Regions from separate parts of the Alteromonas sp. 4NH20-0104 genome, predicted to be linked through region 3. Evidence: predicted binding sites of a transcription regulator. Region 3 holds the regulator's gene; each other region holds the start of a gene.

The links. Region 3 encodes ArgR, which controls arginine synthesis, uptake and breakdown. Its sites were predicted from a motif close to ANTGAATANNTATTCANT; they were not measured.
Region 1: AC27IB_RS11200 (aspartate aminotransferase family protein) is a predicted target of ArgR. The motif match lies at 3,214-3,231, and genes of this name have one in related genera.
Region 2: AC27IB_RS00990 (DUF2170 family protein) is a predicted target of ArgR. The motif match lies at 2,649-2,666, and genes of this name have one in related genera.

Annotation. Positions count from the first base shown of each region.
Region 1 is NZ_BAAJLP010000013.1:88,485-94,151, forward strand. Features, by position in the region: gene astD (succinylglutamate-semialdehyde dehydrogenase) at 1-733, opposite strand, end outside; gene astA (arginine N-succinyltransferase) at 774-1,811, opposite strand; gene AC27IB_RS11200 (aspartate aminotransferase family protein) at 1,829-3,037, opposite strand; gene AC27IB_RS11205 (HDOD domain-containing protein) at 3,396-4,556, opposite strand; gene AC27IB_RS11210 (anthranilate synthase component II) at 4,668-5,321, opposite strand; gene trpS (tryptophan--tRNA ligase) at 5,338-5,667, opposite strand, start outside.
Region 2 is NZ_BAAJLP010000001.1:206,527-212,193, forward strand. Features, by position in the region: gene tgt (tRNA guanosine(34) transglycosylase Tgt) at 1-769, opposite strand, end outside; gene queA (tRNA preQ1(34) S-adenosylmethionine ribosyltransferase-isomerase QueA) at 865-1,911, opposite strand; gene AC27IB_RS00985 (DUF6471 domain-containing protein) at 2,376-2,612, opposite strand; gene AC27IB_RS00990 (DUF2170 family protein) at 2,919-3,308, shown strand; gene AC27IB_RS00995 (PspA/IM30 family protein) at 3,324-4,004, shown strand; gene AC27IB_RS01000 (potassium channel family protein) at 4,118-5,170, shown strand; gene AC27IB_RS01005 (YjfK family protein) at 5,172-5,667, shown strand, end outside.
Region 3 is NZ_BAAJLP010000028.1:66,394-72,060, reverse strand. Features, by position in the region: gene ppc (phosphoenolpyruvate carboxylase) at 1-715, shown strand, start outside; gene AC27IB_RS18075 (hypothetical protein) at 778-1,668, opposite strand; gene mdh (malate dehydrogenase) at 1,824-2,762, opposite strand; gene argR (transcriptional regulator ArgR) at 3,107-3,571, shown strand; gene AC27IB_RS18060 (TonB-dependent receptor) at 3,665-5,667, opposite strand, start outside.

The DNA of each region.
Region 1 (5,667 bases), on a different contig from region 3:
GCGCCAGAATTTTGCCTGGATGGCCGGCAAATTGCTCGTGCAGGATCTTTCCGGTGCGCGAGCTACCGGTAAAGAACAGACCGTCAATTTGTGGATGAGATGCCAGCGCCTTGCCGGTTTCTACTTCACCCTGTAGAAGGTTGAGGACACCGGCTGGAATACCTGCTTGTTCCCATAGTTTAACCGTCGCTTCTGCCACCGCTGGGGTTAAATCACTGGGTTTGAACACGATTGTATTACCGGCAATAAGAGCCGGGACGATATGCCCGTTTGGCAGGTGCCCCGGGAAATTATAGGGGCCGAATACCGCCACGACGCCGTGTGGTTTATGGCGAATAAACGCTTTGCCTACTGGCATCGGGTTCTCTACCGTACCGGTACGTTCATAATAGGCTTTTTCAGAAATGGCGATCTTGCCAATCATGGCGCCAATTTCGGTAGCGGTTTCCCACAGTGGCTTGCCGGTTTCCTGAGCAATCAGGGCGGCCAGCGCCTGCTTGTTCTCGCCCAGCAGTTCGGCGAATTTTTTAATCAGTGACAGGCGTTCTTCAACGGTTTTGGCGGACCATTGAGGCAGCGCTGCACGGGCAGCGTTAAGCGCGCTGTCTACCTGGGTGGCCGAGGCGGCCTGACCGCGCCAGATGGTTTGATTTTTGGTCGGGTCGACCGAAGTAATTGGAGAACCTTCTCCGGCAACCCACAGACCATTAATAAAGTGAATGGCTTGTTGCATGATTTCTGTCCTGATGCTGTTGTAATTGTGTAGTTAGGTATCAGTTGCGAGGTTTTACGCTCGCAAACCGAATTGAGTCGCCTTCTTCCACGTCCAGCGACGCTGCAGCCTTATGAGAAAGCACTGCCTGGCCAGTCAGTTCATCGAAACTGACATCGGCAACAACCGCTCTGAAATCGGCGATTTTAGTATTAATGATGTAGCATAACTCACCGTCCTGGGCGGCTGACTGATCGTCAATATGCACGACTGCCCGACGGCTGCGTTGCGCCGTATTGATGTGGCTGAGTCGTGCTTCCACGGTGGGGCCGCCATCAAATATATCTACGTAGCCCCGGCAACTGAAACCTTCTTCCTGTAATAAGCGCAGTGCAGGCTCAGTTTTCTGGTGAACCTTACCAATCACGTTTTGGGCTTCCTGGCTAAGCAGGTTGACGTAAATCGGGTATTTTGGCATCAGTTCAGCAATAAAAACCTTATTACCGATGCCCGTCATGTAATCCGCGGTAGGGAAGTCCATCGAGAAAAAGTGCTCTTCAAGCCATTCCCAGAAGGGTGAGCGGCCATTTTCGTCACTCACACCACGCATTTCGGCAATCACAATTTCGGCAAAACGCTCGCGGTGTTCTTCCATAAACAAAAACCGCACCTTGGATAAGAAGCGACCGTTTACACCTTTGCGGGCATTCTCGCGCAAGAACAGGGTGCAAATTTCGCTGACACCGGTGTAGTCATTACAGAAGGTCAGAATTTCCACTGTATTGTGGATATCGAGTTCACGCGAGGCGTGAACTACTTTACCCAAATGGTAGTGGTAAAAGGCATCGTCGGTGCCGACCGCGGCTTCAATACCGGTGGTCCCGACGACTTCACCGGTAACAATATCTTCCATGACGAACAGGTATGACTCATTACCAGGCGCTGACACATCGCGACTGAACGCTTCCAGTGACTTGCCGATTTTGCGTTTGAGCAGACTTTCATTGACCGGCAGCGACGTAAAGCCGATGCCGGATTCTTCTGCTACAGCATACAGGGCGTCATAATCACTCGATCGGATAGGGCGAATAATGTACATGAGCAATTCCCGGTTAATTAGCGCGCTGCTACCACGCTCGCAATAGCGCGTTCAAAACGGACCAGACCTTCTGCTATATCTTCGTCTGGAATCACCAGCGACGGAGCAAAACGAACCACGTTAGCGCCCGCTACCAGGCACATTAGCTGTTGGTCGGTTGACGCGTCGAGGAATTTACGGGACTCGCCTTTGAAGTCGTCATTCAGTGCGCAGCCCAGTAACAGGCCCTTACCCCGAATTTCAGCAAACACTTTGTGTTTGGCATTGATGGTTGCCAGGGTGTCGCGGAACAGCTGCTCTTTTTGCTTAACGCCGCTCAGAACCGCCGGATCGTTAACGATATCAAAGGTACGCTCTGCTACCGCACAGGCTAACGGGTTACCGCCGTACGTGCTGCCATGAGTACCCGGCTTAAGATGCTGCGCAATGGCTGTGGTGGTTAGCATAGCGCCAACCGGGAAACCGCCGCCCAGTGCTTTAGCCGTAGTCAGGATATCCGGTACTACGTCGAGGCCCATATAGGCGTATAGGTGACCGGTACGGCCTACGCCTGACTGAACTTCATCGAAAATCAACAGCGCATTGTGCTTATCACACAGTTCACGAACGCCTTTCACAAAGGCCGGGTCCGGGGAAATGATACCGCCTTCACCCTGCAGAGGCTCCATCATTACCGCACAGGTTTCATCTGAAATCAGTGCTTCAAATGCTGCCAGATCGTTATAATCACAATGTTCCACCGCGCCAGGCTTCGGTCCAAAGCCATCGGAGTAAGCTGGCTGACCGCCTACGGTTACGGTAAAGAAAGTCCGGCCGTGGAAACCCTGGGTAAAGGCAATAATTTTTTGCTTGTGCTCACCATATTGCTCCAGCGCGAAGCGGCGGGCCAGTTTCAGAGCGGCTTCGTTAGCTTCTGCGCCTGAGTTAGCGAAATAAACACGCTCCGCAAAAGTGTGGTCGGTGAGCTTTTTGGCCAGTCGTAATGCCGGCTCATTAGTGAAAACGTTACTCAGGTGCCATAATTTCTGGCCCTGCTCAGTTAAGGCATTCACCAGCTCCGGGTGACAATGTCCCAGTGCGTTTACGGCAATACCGCCGGCGAAATCAATAAACTCGTTACCTGCCTGATCCCATACTCGCGAGCCCAAACCACGTACCGGTACCATTTTGGCCGGGTTGTAGTTAGGAACCATGACTTGATCAAACATTTCGCGGGTTACCTGCATTTTTTCACCTCTAACTGTTAGTTATCGCCATAAATTCGCGTGTTTCAGGCGTCGGAATTTATGGCTTTAATTCATTTTTGAGCGCTCCAGTATGCCACCTTAAATGACCGTTGTCTTGTCTATTACCTTTCCTGTAAGGCAGTAAAATCAAGGGGTCTGGCACTTATTGCATAAAATGTGAATAACTATCCAGATATATGAATATGCTGGTGTCAGGGCGAAATTATCGGCGGATTCTGCGCCATGCTGGTTATAGTGGGGTTTTTGTGTGTAAAACAGGCTTTACGGCTGAATGATTATGAATCGCTTAAAAAGCCGCACTTTTTCTCTTTTTGGCGGCTTGTTCAGGCCTTTTTGTTCACAGATCGGTCAGAATTGGCAGCTGATGAAGCGGTTGGGCATTCAGCGTTTGCAGTAATTCAGGTGCAATGGCGCAGCCTGCTATGAACTTTTCATTTTCATCATCCAGGAACAGGTTGTTGTCTTTTAACATTCTGTACTTGGCATAGTAGCGGGATTGCTGCAGTACCTGAGTGAGCGGATCCGCATCATCCGGCAGGACATCCTGCAGCACTTGTTGCATGGCACTGGTAAAGCCAACCCGTTTAAACACCATGTACTCAAATAAGTGCAGGGCAGCTTTATCGCTGTGTTGATCAATTAAGGGCAACAGGCGTTTAGGGTCGGGTACCAGTTGCACCAGCGCGGAGTGCAAATTGCGCAGCTTGGCCTTTTGGGCATGGCGTAAAAAGTCCAGGTGCACCTGTTCAAACAAGCGAAAATACAGCTTAACAATAGCACTGCGACCCAACTGACTAAAGATCGCCAGGGAATAAGCTTCAAACGGTTTTACCTTATGTTGTGTGGCAATGGTTTCAGCCGTCCGGGCGCAAATCAGGCTGTATTCCCAGACTTTGTGTTTTATTTGTGGGAACGGGTCACTGATTAGTGGCAGGGTCTGTTTATAAATTAACGCGGGAATGACTCGCTTTACATTGTCGATACCAATGAAACTCAAAGCGGTTTTCAGCGTGTCTACGGCAATAACGTCTCCACGGGCATCGCGACGTCGGTACTGTGGCTGGTTTACCTGTTTGAGCAATTCATCGACTAGCCAGGGAATATTCACTGCAATGGCTTCAACCTTGCTGATGGTGGCAGAGGGGGTAGCCAGTAAATCAATCAGGTTAGTAGTATGTTCTGACCAGTTCAGCAGGTTCTCACACACATCCTGGGTATCGGCGAGTGTCGACAACAGCTTTTTATCGATGACCGCGTGTAACTGCTGATTGATTTGTTGTAAGTAATTGGCCTGGATCTTAGCGGTTTCCAGCTTATTTTTGATGGCGTCTTTTTCGACTTTCAACAACTGACGGCGGGTAAAGCTTTGCTCTGACTCGGCGTAGCTGACTTCGCCGGGGGCACGCCGACCGACCATCGCTTTCGCGAGCTCAGGAGCCAGCAATAAATAGTTGAATCGTTTAGCAAACGCTGGGGGGGCCAGTAACCGCTCTACCATTGAAGTCCCGCTATATCCATGTAATACCCGAACCTTATACGTTTTGCAATGCTTAGGCTAGGACATGTTTGTGTTTGTTCAGGCAATCAGACCGTTGAAGTAATCAGTGTCTTACATCGTTTTGTTCAGCGTAACGAGTTGACCGTTAAATTCTGATACACAGTTCATATCGGCATCTATTGGAACAACCTTAGCCAGCAGTAGGAAGTTTAGCAGAACCTGATGACCATATTCGGTTAGCAGCGACTCGGGATGATACTGCACTCCCCATACAGGCAGGTGCTGATGTTTAATGGCCATGATCTCAGGTGTCTGACCGTCATCGCTCCAGGCTACGACCTGCAGACAGTCGGGTACCGACGCCGGGTCGATGACCAGCGAATGGTAGCGGGTTACCACAAAGTGTTCGGGGATATTGTTAAACAGGCTATCGCCGTTATGGTTGACACCTGAAAGTTTGCCATGCCTGACCTGCCGGGCATTGGTGACCCGGGCGCCAAATACCTGACCGATTGCCTGATGGCCAAGGCAGACGCCCATGATAGGGATTACCCCGGCAAATTGCCGGATCACATCGAGACTGACGCCAGACTCGTTTGGCGTACAGGGCCCTGGTGAGATAACAATACCCTTCACAATAGCCGGGTCTATCCCGGCTACACTAATGGCATCGTTACGCACTACTTGCAGCTCACACCCCAGCTCCTGAAAATATCTGGCCAGGTTGTGACTAAAAGAGTCGTAATTATCGATCAGTAATAACACGGCTTAATTGACTGCTTCAGGGTTTAGCAATAAATCCCAGCGCATCATAAGTGGCCTTAAGTGTAGCCGCGGCACGGATCTGCGCTTTCTCTGCGCCCTGATGCATCACTTCATCAAGGTAGCTGCGATCGGCGCGCAGGGCGTTGTAACGTTGTTGCAGCGGTTCAATCAGTGCGACGACTGCATCGGCAACGTCGGATTTTAAATGGCCGTACATTTTATCTTCATAGGCCGGAACCAGCTCATCAACGGCAGTGCCGGTTGCCAGTGACAGCAGGGTGAGCAAATTGGTGACTCCGGGTTTTTCTGCCCAGTCAAAATAAATGCGCGCCTGCTCGTCTGAGTC
Region 2 (5,667 bases), on a different contig from region 3:
CGCGGCGTACCGCCTCTACTATATCTTCGGGTTTACCAACGCCCATCAGGTAGCGCGGTTTATGCTCCGGGATTTTAGGCGCGGTATGTTCGATGATGCGGATCATGTCTTCTTTCGGTTCACCGACCGATAACCCGCCAATGGCATAGCCATCGAAGCCAATATCCTCAAGACCGGCCAGCGAGACATCCCGTAAATCTTCGTACATGCCCCCCTGAATGATACCAAACAGGGCTGAAGGATTGTCACCATGCGCATCTTTACTGCGTCTGGCCCAGCGTAGCGACAGTTCCATAGAAATGCGCGCTTCCTGTTCGGTGGCCGGGTATGGGGTACACTCGTCGAAAATCATCACAATATCCGAGCCGAGGTCGCGTTGCACTTCCATGCTCTTTTCCGGCGTGAGTAATATCTTTTCGCCATTAATGGGCGAGCGAAAGGTAACCCCTTCTTCGGTGATCTTACGCAAATCCCCCAGGCTGAATACCTGGAAACCGCCTGAGTCAGTAAGAATGGGCTTTTGCCAGTGCATGAAATCGTGCAGGTCACCGTGTTCTTTAATAATGCCGGTCCCCGGACGCAGCATTAAATGAAACGTATTACCCAGGCAGATATGCGCGCCGCTATCGGCAAGCTCTTCTGGCGTCATTCCTTTAACGGTACCGTAAGTACCCACCGGCATAAACGCCGGCGTTTCCACTTCGCCGCGTTCGAACACCAGTTTTCCTCGTCTGGCGCGACCGTCGGTATGGAGCAGTTCAAATTGCATGAGAGTTAATATCCTGTCTGATCATGGGGGCTAATTGCGCAGGCCCTCTGTCTGAGCTCAATTGAGGGCGGATTATACCAGCTATACCACAGAGATCATGTGTTAATGCTTTTTTCAATAAACATGCTGTCGCCATAGCTGTAAAACCGGTATTCCTGCTCTATGGCTTCAGCGTATGCCTTAAGCACATTGTCACGTCCGGCAAAGGCGCTAATCAGCATAATGAGGGTAGACTCCGGCAGGTGGAAGTTCGTAAACATGGCATCTACTACTCTGAATTCAAACCCCGGGTAAATAAAAATGTCGGTATCTGCCTGGAATGGTTTGATAACGTCTGTTGCACTGGCGTTAAGGGCAGCAGACTCCAGCGAGCGAACCGAAGTGGTGCCGACCGCTATAACCCGTTTACCGGCAGCTTTGGTTGCCCTGACGGCCTCCACTACATTCTGCGGTACTATGGCGTATTCGCTGTGCATCTTGTGTTCGATTACATTATCAACCCTGACCGGCTGAAAAGTTCCGGCCCCGACGTGCAGCGTAACATAAGCCAGGTTAACCTGTTTTTCAGCTAGCGCTTGTAAGATGGCATCATCAAAATGTAGCCCTGCGGTGGGTGCCGCAACTGCACCAGGCGCCTGATTGTAAACCGTTTGATAGCGTTCTTTGTCGCTGTCTTCATCGGCGCGATCAATGTAGGGCGGTAAAGGCATATGGCCATGAGCCTCGAGTTGCTCGAGGACCGAAGTCTCGCCACCAAAGTACAGTTCAAATAAGGCGTCCTGACGGCCGGTTACCGTAACTTCGACGGCCCCTTCTAACCACAGTTTGGTACCGGGTTTGGGCGCTTTACTGGCCCTTACATGGGCCAGCGCATTATGCTCATCTACAATTCGCTCAATCAGCACTTCCACTTTGCCGCCCGAGGCTTTCTGCCCCAGCAATCGAGCCGGAATAACCCGGGTATTGTTAAACACCAGTAAATCGCCGGGCTCTACCAGGTCCAGCATATCGCGAAATTGCTTATGCACTACCTCGCCCGTTTTCCCATCAAGGTGTAATAAACGGCTTGCAGTGCGTTCAGCAGTGGGATGTTTAGCAATCAAATGCTCGGGCAGTGTAAAACTAAAATCTGATAATTTCATGAAGCTCATATGTCGTATCAAATTGATCTTTAATCACTCGGAACACGCCTACAGCAAGGGGGTCCGGCAACATAGTCAGGTTTGCAATAAAAAACGGCGGGAGTGTAACACATCTGCGCTAAAAACGCTGCGCTGCCGGTGCAAATTACACGATGAATATAACAGAGTGAAAACGGCGGTTACTGACTCTCCACACAAGCAGAGGCTGGCAAAAAATTCTTTGGGGCACTCCACTGCGCCATCCTTTTACCAACTTTCACTGCAATTCCCTTACCAACTTTAGGTATTTATATTTATACGAATGGATACAGTCCGATACATAGTATTTCTTTTATATTTTTGAAATGAGGCTATTATTTAACCAAAGCGATGATGTTCTCCCATCTTCCTTATTCGACCCAGTCAATTTGACTGGGTTTTGTTTATGTGCCGTCCGGCTTTTATATCCCTGGCTTTTCGACTGTTTATTGGTCATCACTGGCCGCCAATATCTCTGCCATCATTTCGACAGACAGGGGTCTTGCCTTCAGCACGTAGAGGATTTGTAGCAACAGATCAGCCCCCAAAATGCCTTTATTCACCTTATTTCGCAGATTATCAGCCGTTTGCGTTACACCAATCTCTGCCAGTTTGTCACTGAGTCCCTGGTACTTAACGCCACGCAGCGACATTTCTGAGCGAATGATGCGTTGGACTACCATCCGCCATTGATTTTGCCCTTTCAAAAAACACCCCTTTGTGAATTATAATTTACATTGACACACTTTTTTACACATATAGACATAATTATTATTGACTATTGCCACTGTAATTGTCTACACTTTTCCTCGTTCAGGCAGATTTGCAAAGCCTTATCGGTCTGAACGGGCAATGAGAACACAACAGACTATCGGTTTAGTCACACTTTGTTGCACTAATTAACGCAAATTAACGCAAAGTCGTTGCAACAGTGTAGTAAATCTGACTAGAGTTAACGGCATTTAGCTGATTCGGTAAGGAGATATAGTATGGAATGGGATCTTGAACAACTTGAGGCCCTGTTTAAAAACATGGATGACCTGGTCGTCACCCGCGAAAAAGAATGTTTACTGATTGCAAATCAGGACGGGCTGGATGCCTGGCTGGCAATCAGCGGTGAACAAATTATCGTTGAGAGTTTACTGTTTAACGCATCGCAGGTTGCCGACAAAGCTGCTCTGGACCACGATATTCTGTCAACTCACATGCTTTTCCCACTCACAACAGTGGCCATATCCAACGTTAATGGAGAGGAATACTACACCGCATTTGGCGCGCTAAGTGCGCAATCCAAAGCAGAGAGTATTCAAATTGAAGTCACTACGTTATTCCAGAACGTGGCTGCTTTCCTTGACGCTTATGAGTCACATTTGAAGTAATTTAAGGAGAAATTTATGTCTGTTTGGAAAAAACTGATCACAGCAGTGAAAGGTGGTGCCAACGAAGCGGCCCAGTCAGTGGTAGATAGTCAGGCAATCAGAATTCTTGAACAGGAAATTCGGGAAGCAAAGGAAGAGTTGCGCAAATCTGATCATGCCCGTACTCAAATTCTGGCGAAGTGCAAACTGTCTCAACAAAAGGTCGATGGATTTAACCAGTCGATTGAAGAGTATGAAGCTCACGCCCGTAAGGCAATAGACAATGATCGCGAACTGGCATTGGACTGCGCACGCAAGGTAAGTGATTTAAAAGCCGAGCGCGACCAGGAACAACAGTATCTGGATCAGTTTAATGCATCTGAAAAGCAGCTGGCCAAAAACATTCAGCAAGCCAAAGCCAACCTACGTCGCTTAGAGCAACAGGTTGATATGGTTAAAGCGACTGAAAGCGTGCAAAAGGCTCAGGTTGCGGTATCTTCGCGTCATATGGGCGCAAACAGCAAAATGAAGACGGCGACTGAATCACTGTCGCGGATTCAGGAAAAGCAGAAAATGCGCACCGCGGAGCTGGAAGCAGCGGAAGAACTGGCTTCATCGGAATCGTCTGACGATTTAGAGAAGCGCCTGGCAGCGGCAGGTATCAAAGGCGGCCAGAGTTCGGCCGACGATGAGCTGGCACGCATTTTAGGCAAGTAAATAAAATCAAGCGGTTAAGACTCGGGTCTGCCTAAGGCGGGTACTTGTACTAACCGCTGTTTTTTTGCGAAGATGGAAGCACATAAATAACAAGGATTGCCAGTGGCGCCATTATGTGGATAAAAATCCGACGCGTAATGCTTAACTATTTTGCTGAATCGAGATGGTACACCATAGTCCTGGCCACGCTGTTCTATGCATTATCATCCTGGTTACTGCTGTACGCATTTGATGAACAGGCGCTGACCGAAAGCGTAGACTTTATCTACTGGCTCGCAGTGACCGGCTCTACGGTAGGCTACGGCGATCTCTCACCGCAAACCTCCGCCGGTAAACTGATTGTTGCACTGTATGTGATTCCGCTGGGATTAAGTATCTTTGCGATGATTGTAGGCCGGGTTGCCGCCTTTGTGGGAAATCAATGGAGAAAAGGTATTATGGGGTTATCCAGTCTTGATGTTAGCAACCATATTCTGGTCATTGGCTGGAATGAACAACGCACGTTACTACTACTCAAACTACTCCTGCAGGAACGTCAGTCCCTGGCTGAAAAGCCCGACATCGTGCTTTGTGTCAGAGCCGACATTACCAATCCCATGCCCGGTAGTATAGAATTCGTTCGGGTGGAATCGTTTAATAAAGATGAAGACATGGACAAAGCCTGTATCAGCGCGGCCTCCACCATTCTTATTGATAATCCCGAAGACGACTTAACCATGACCACCGCGCTATATTGTGCCCAAAAGAATCCGTCGGCCCATCAGGTTGCTTATTTTAATGATGAAAGTCTGGTCCGGCTGCTGCAGATGCACTGCCCACAGGTAGAATGTACACCCAGCGTTGCGGTTGAAATGCTCGCCAAAGCCGCTTTTGACCCCGGTTCCAGCACGCTGCACCACGATTTATTAAGCGTGGATGACGATGGCCAGGCACAATTTTCTCTGACTATTCCCCACTCGGTTGAGCCGGTGAGCTACCAAACCTTATTTATGGCGTTTAAACGTCAGTATGATGCCACCTTAATAGGTTGTGCCGGCGCTGAACGCGGCCAGTCCGTTACACTCAACCCCGCACTGAAAACGGTTATATCACCGCAGGATAAACTTTATTATATCGCCAAAGCCCGCATTACCGATATTAACTGGAATGCGCTCACGGAGCAGTGATATGTTTAAAAAATGGTTTAAATCAGATTCCCCCAAAAAGCCTGCCGCACCGGAGGTGATGGGTCTGTACTTAGGCGGCTCCTTTGAACTGGATGCGCTTAAGCTCAAACTACTCACGCCACAACTGTGTATAGAAGGCGCTGCCAGCCAGCATTTGATTCAGGCGGTGGGACAGGCAGAACTTGACAGTGGTGGCACGCTACTGCGTTTTTATACCGATGACGATGCTTTTTTGCAGGTGGTGCTAGATGGGGGCATGAGCGAAAATCACATAACTGATGTGAAGCTCTGGTATTTCTACTCCACCACTACCATTGGCAATCAGTCTCAGTGGCAACAATGCCTCAACCAACAGATTTCATGCCCCACCTATGAGCTGGAAGGCCATAGCTTTAATCGCGTATGGGATGCCGTGGGCGAAGAATCACCGCCGGTAGCCGTGACCGAGAAAACCTGGGAAGAAGACGGTGATGTCAGTGAGACTGATCAGTTTATGA
Region 3 (5,667 bases):
CCCACCACCGGCCCCTAAGGACGAGTGGCGTGAACTGATGAAGGCCATGGCCGCGAAGGGTCGCGATTTCTATCGTGGCGTAGTCCGTCAGGATCCGGAGTTTGTCCCTTACTTCAGAGTGGCTACACCTGAGCAGGAACTGGGTAAATTGCCGTTAGGGAGTCGTCCGGCTAAACGTAAGCCAACCGGCGGTATTGAAAGCCTGCGGGCCATTCCCTGGATTTTTGCCTGGGCGCAAACCCGTTTGGTACTGCCAGCCTGGTTAGGCAGCATGAAAGCCATTGAAGCGGTTCGTCAGGAAGGTAACCACGAGAAGCTACAGGAAATGCGCGAGAACTGGCCTTTCTTCCAGTCACGTTTATCCATGCTTGATATGGTTTTCCAAAAGGCCGATCCACGGATCAGTGCAGAATACGATGACCGTCTGGTACCCGATGAACTGAAACACTTTGGTGAAGGTTTGCGCGCGGAGCTGCAGGAAGCCATCAAGCTACAACTGGATATCAACGGTCAAGCTGACATTATGGAAGCGGATCCACAGGGTAAAGAGTCCATGAATATTCGTGCTCAGTACCTTGAGCCGCTGCACTTCCTGCAAATCGAATTACTCTCTCGTTTACGTCAGTTAGAAGACGACGAGCATGATGCGACGCTGGACAAAGCCATGATGGTTGCCATCAGTGGTATTGCAATTGGTATGCGAAATACCGGTTAAGCCACGCTATAATCTATAAAAGCCGCGCCCCTGCGCGGCTTTTTTTATGGGTATTCCTACCACTACAGCTGCTGCAGCTTTTTTAGCCCTAGTATTAACGCATCGTGAGCCGAGGGATCGTTAAATTTAAGGTGGGATTCAAGAAACACCGGCTGGTGATAAAGCTTACGCAACGCATCATTAACAGTAGTAAGAAAACCTGCTGTAGCAGGATTACGGTTACACATCATATGACCGGTTTTAATGGCTGAGTTGCCGGCAATAGCGGCGCTCTGAAAGGTAATTTCCGGGTAGTTTTGCGCTTCTCTCTGTATGTCGTAAGGGTAGGCAAGAATATACTCTCCCCGCTCCCTGACCAGCATCTGAATATCGCTGTCATACTGATGACTGCCCCAACGATAGTATTTAACGCTGTCGGGCAAATCAGCAATCTGGGCATCCAGTAAAGCGCCATGGGAGCGGTCTTTGAGCAGCATAAGCTTACGCTGAGGATAGTAACTAAACAGGGCCCTGAGGCTGGCCAGCTCATTATCGTCGTTCAAGAGGTCGGTCGACAGCGGCGGTGTATCAGTCGTTTGGTATAACCGGTGCGAAAGCAGGTAATCGGTGGGTAAACTAAAATCGAAGGCCGCCTCACGTTCGGGGCTTTTAACTATCATAAATGCACAGGCCGGCGTCTCCTCCGACAGAACCGCAATAATCCGCGACGTAACGGTAAGCTCAGCGGCGGGTTTAAACTCCATTTCTTTAAACAACGCCATATGCGCCGCATTCATGGGACTTTGGGGTGGCCTTTCCTGGTTCAGTACATCAAATAAGGAAGGACTATGGGTAACAAAGCGAATGTCGTTGAAAGACGGGTTAGCAGCCTCCGCTTCTTTTGCAGATAAAGCACCACAAGCCAACAGGCTACACAATTGCAGGATTAATATAACGTAAAGCCGACTTCTCACAATTCACCCAGCAATTTGCCCTGATAAAACCAGTGTTGTTCAATTTTTGAATTATAGCAATCCGATGAGCTGAGCGGGATTGAACTTATTGCTATGTTACAGGCATAAAAAAACCGGCTTGGCAGCCGGTTTTTATCAGGTATATCGTACCAGAATTAACCGTTTACGAAGTCAACACCCAGTTTGATGTCGCCACGCAGGCCTTCCAGCATATCTTCTTTAGCTTTCTGTTCGAAAGCACTCAGTTCGCCGTAAGACAGAATTTCTTCAACACCGTTTGGACCTAAACGTACAGGGTGCGAGAAGAACGCAGCATCGTCGCTGTCATCAGTTTGTACATAGGTGTACTCAACAACGTTGTCGCCTTGCATAGCGGCAACCAGAGACAGGCAGAAGCGAGCAGCCGCCTGACCCATAGACAGCGTAGCAGAACCGCCGCCAGCTTTCGCTTCAACCACTTCAGTACCGGCATTCTGAATTCGGGTAGTCAGAGAAGCTACTTCGTCGTCTGAGAAGTCTACGCCTTCGACCTGAGACAGCAGAGGCAGAATAGTGGTACCTGAGTGACCGCCAATAACCGGCACGTGAGTGCTGGCTGGATCCAGGTCTTTCAGTTCTGCAACGAAGGTTTCTGCACGAATAACATCCAGCGTAGTAACACCAAACAGTTTGTTCTTATCGTAAACACCTTTCGCTTTCAGTGTTTCAGCAGCGATAGCAACTGTGGTGTTAACCGGGTTAGTGATAATACAAGTACAAGCAGAAGGACAGTTATCGGCAATGCCTTCTACCAGATTCTTGACGATACCCGCATTGATGTTAAACAGGTCTGAACGGTCCATACCAGGCTTACGAGGTACGCCTGCTGGAATTAATACTACGTCACAACCTGTTAAAGCTTCTGCCAGGTCGTCTTTACCGTGACCGGTAACCTTAACTGCAGTGGGGATGTGGCTTAAATCTACAGCTACACCCGGAACAACCGGCGCAACGTCATACAAAGCTAACTCAGAACCTGCTGGCAGTTGTGTTTTTAACAACAGTGACAGCGCCTGACCAATACCACCGGCAGCACCTAACACGGCTACTTTCATACCATTTCTCCTCATGGAAAGAATCACGTTTAATAACGGCCGAACACATTAAAGGATGTCAGCCTTAAACTCAATCACCTATTAGTCTTATGACGGGCGAATGGGCGATTTATCGGGTTATATTCAATATAAGTGCATAGTTATGCATTAATGTTGCTTTTTCATGCAAATTAGGGCACAATAACTGGTTTTGAAAACCGTTAGGGGATGGGAACTATCCCGGCCCTGAGCCTTTCGCGGGTTAGAGTATACACCAAGCCGGCAGGTTAGCCGAATCGATTAGCGATTAATGCATAACCCGCGCGGCCAACATCATAAAATTACGAATAAACGTCAGGAACTAAATGGCAAATCAGAAGCAGGAAGAGCTCATCCGGGCATTCAAAGACATTCTTAAGGCTGAGAGTTACGGCTCCCAGGGAGAAATTGTTGACGGGCTGAAAAACCAGGGCTTCAACAATATTAGTCAGAGTAAAATATCACGTATGCTGAGTAAGTTTGGCGCGGTTCGTACCCGTAATGCCCGTGGTGATATGGTTTACTGCCTGCCGCCGGAACTGGGTATGCCTACGGCGAAAAGCCCACTCAAGCAGCTAGTGCTGGATATTGTGCATAATAATGTGATGGTGATAATTCGCACCAGCCCGGGGGCTGCGCAGCTTATTGCCCGTTTACTGGACTCATTAAGTAAAAAAGATGGCGTGCTGGGCACCATTGCCGGTGACGACACTATTTTTATTGCGCCGGCCGATGTCACCAAAATTGAAAATCTGCGCCAGCGCGTAGAGGATTTATTCGACAACGTATAAACATCGTCCTATTGCTAAAGCTTATGTTTATTACAGCGCTGAAAACAAAAAACCCCGCATCAGCGGGGTTTTTTAATGATTAGCAGTGACTGCTTAGAAGCGGTAGCTTACACCTACACGAACTTCCCACAATGATGCAGAACTTGACCAACTGTCACGTTGGTCGGCACCCAGGAACTCCTCGTAAACGTACTGACCGTCTTCATTTACGCTAGCTTCAACAACTGACTCAGAAACGAAGTTACCTTGTTTCAGTACACCCCAGTCATCGTTTAACAGGTTACCCAGGTTTTCGATAACGAAGAATGCTGATGCACGGTGACCTTCAGCAAACGCAGGCAGTTCCTGGCTTACACGAACGTCAACTTTAGTCCACCAATCGCCGTTAGTACCGTTACGAGACGCAATCTTGCCGCGGCCCAGGCCTTCAGATGAAACGAATGCATTGAACGCATCCAGGTCGAAATCAGGACCATAAACTACGCTAGCATCGTCAACAGTTGGAACGTACAGTAACTGGCGACCGCCACCTGTATTGTCATCGCCATAGTATCCGTCGATGTCCTCACCAAAGGTATAACTCATGCCACGACCTTCGTTAGCTGAAGCAAACACGTTGAAACGCGTTGTATAGCCGTCGATAAATTCATGCTTATAACCTACGCGCAGTGTGAAACGGTGCGGAATGTTATAGTTAGAGGTATAGGCACCAGGATTGTTTGGATCGCTGGTCGCAAAGTTAACAAAGTTAGAGTAAGCAACTGAGCTGGTCATTGGGTTAACGTCTGTAGAGTCGTTATAGGCATAAGCAACACTTACGTCTAACCCGAAGTCGTACTCTTTAGACACTGCCAGTGACAGAGTCGTTGCATCACCTGAATCACCGTCAACGTTAGTTAACAGGAAGGTGCTGTTAGAACCATCGTAACGAGGACGACCATCGGGGCCGTAACCGATAATTTCACGTGAAGGCTCAATATAAGTGGCAGCGTCTTTCTTATCAGTATAAAGAATGTCAGCTTGTACCAGGTAGTCACCAGGTGCCAGGTAAGTTAAACCTAAAGCATATTTCCACTCAGTAGGTACTTCAAAGTTAGGATCAACAGCTACCACATTGTTAGCAGAACCGTTAGTTGGAGCATCTTCAACGAAATCGTACAGAGCTTGTGGAATACCATAACCTGGCGACGCACCATTTACTAATGGGGTGTTAAACAAGTCAACTGGCAAACCACCGAAGTCAACATCCTGCTGCCAAGGGGCAACGGTAGTCGCAACCTGGATCACACCGTCATTGGAGTAGGCATTAGATACCCAAACGTTCGGGTTACCACCAGAGTACAGACCGAAACCACCGTGCAGTTCCATATCGTCAGTCAACACGTAGTTAAAACCTACACGCGGCTGCCACAGGTCAATACCATCTAAGTTACCGGTGTTAGACAGGCCCTGACCATTGTTGTAGTCCGCATACTCGGTTTCAAACGCTTCGTTGTAACGAGGACGATCGTCAGAAGACCATTTGTCATAACGTAAACCAAACAGTAAAGTCAGATCGTCATTAACATACCAGTCGTCCTGTAAGTAGAACGTCGTAGTGGCAAAGCTAAAGCTTGCTGCAATGTCATTCGGATCGTTGGTACCAGCAGCATTATTATAGAAAATGCGGCCAGCAAGACCGTTACGGAAATCATCGATTGAGTTAAAGCGATATTCACCGCGTGATTGCTGCACGAACAGGTTGAACACATCTAAGTCTTCGTACTCAACACCAGCAGTGATGGTATGATCGCCTAACAGATAAGTACCTGCCAGTTTAAAGGTTGTGTTATCCCAGTTCAGGTCATTTGATTGACGAGAATCATCCGGGCCAAGGTAAACAACGGTGTCACCCAGGTTAATTTGCATTTCACTGAAACCAGTTCCCGCATCGACAGAGATCTGACGGTTATCCAGTTTAGTCTTACCAATACGCAGTTCGGTTGAGAAATCTGAAGTCCAGTCTGAGTAAACAGAAGCTGTAATAGTTTCGATTTCTGCACCACGCTCATAGAAATGACCGTCGTAAGACAGACGTGATGTACCGGTATCTGATT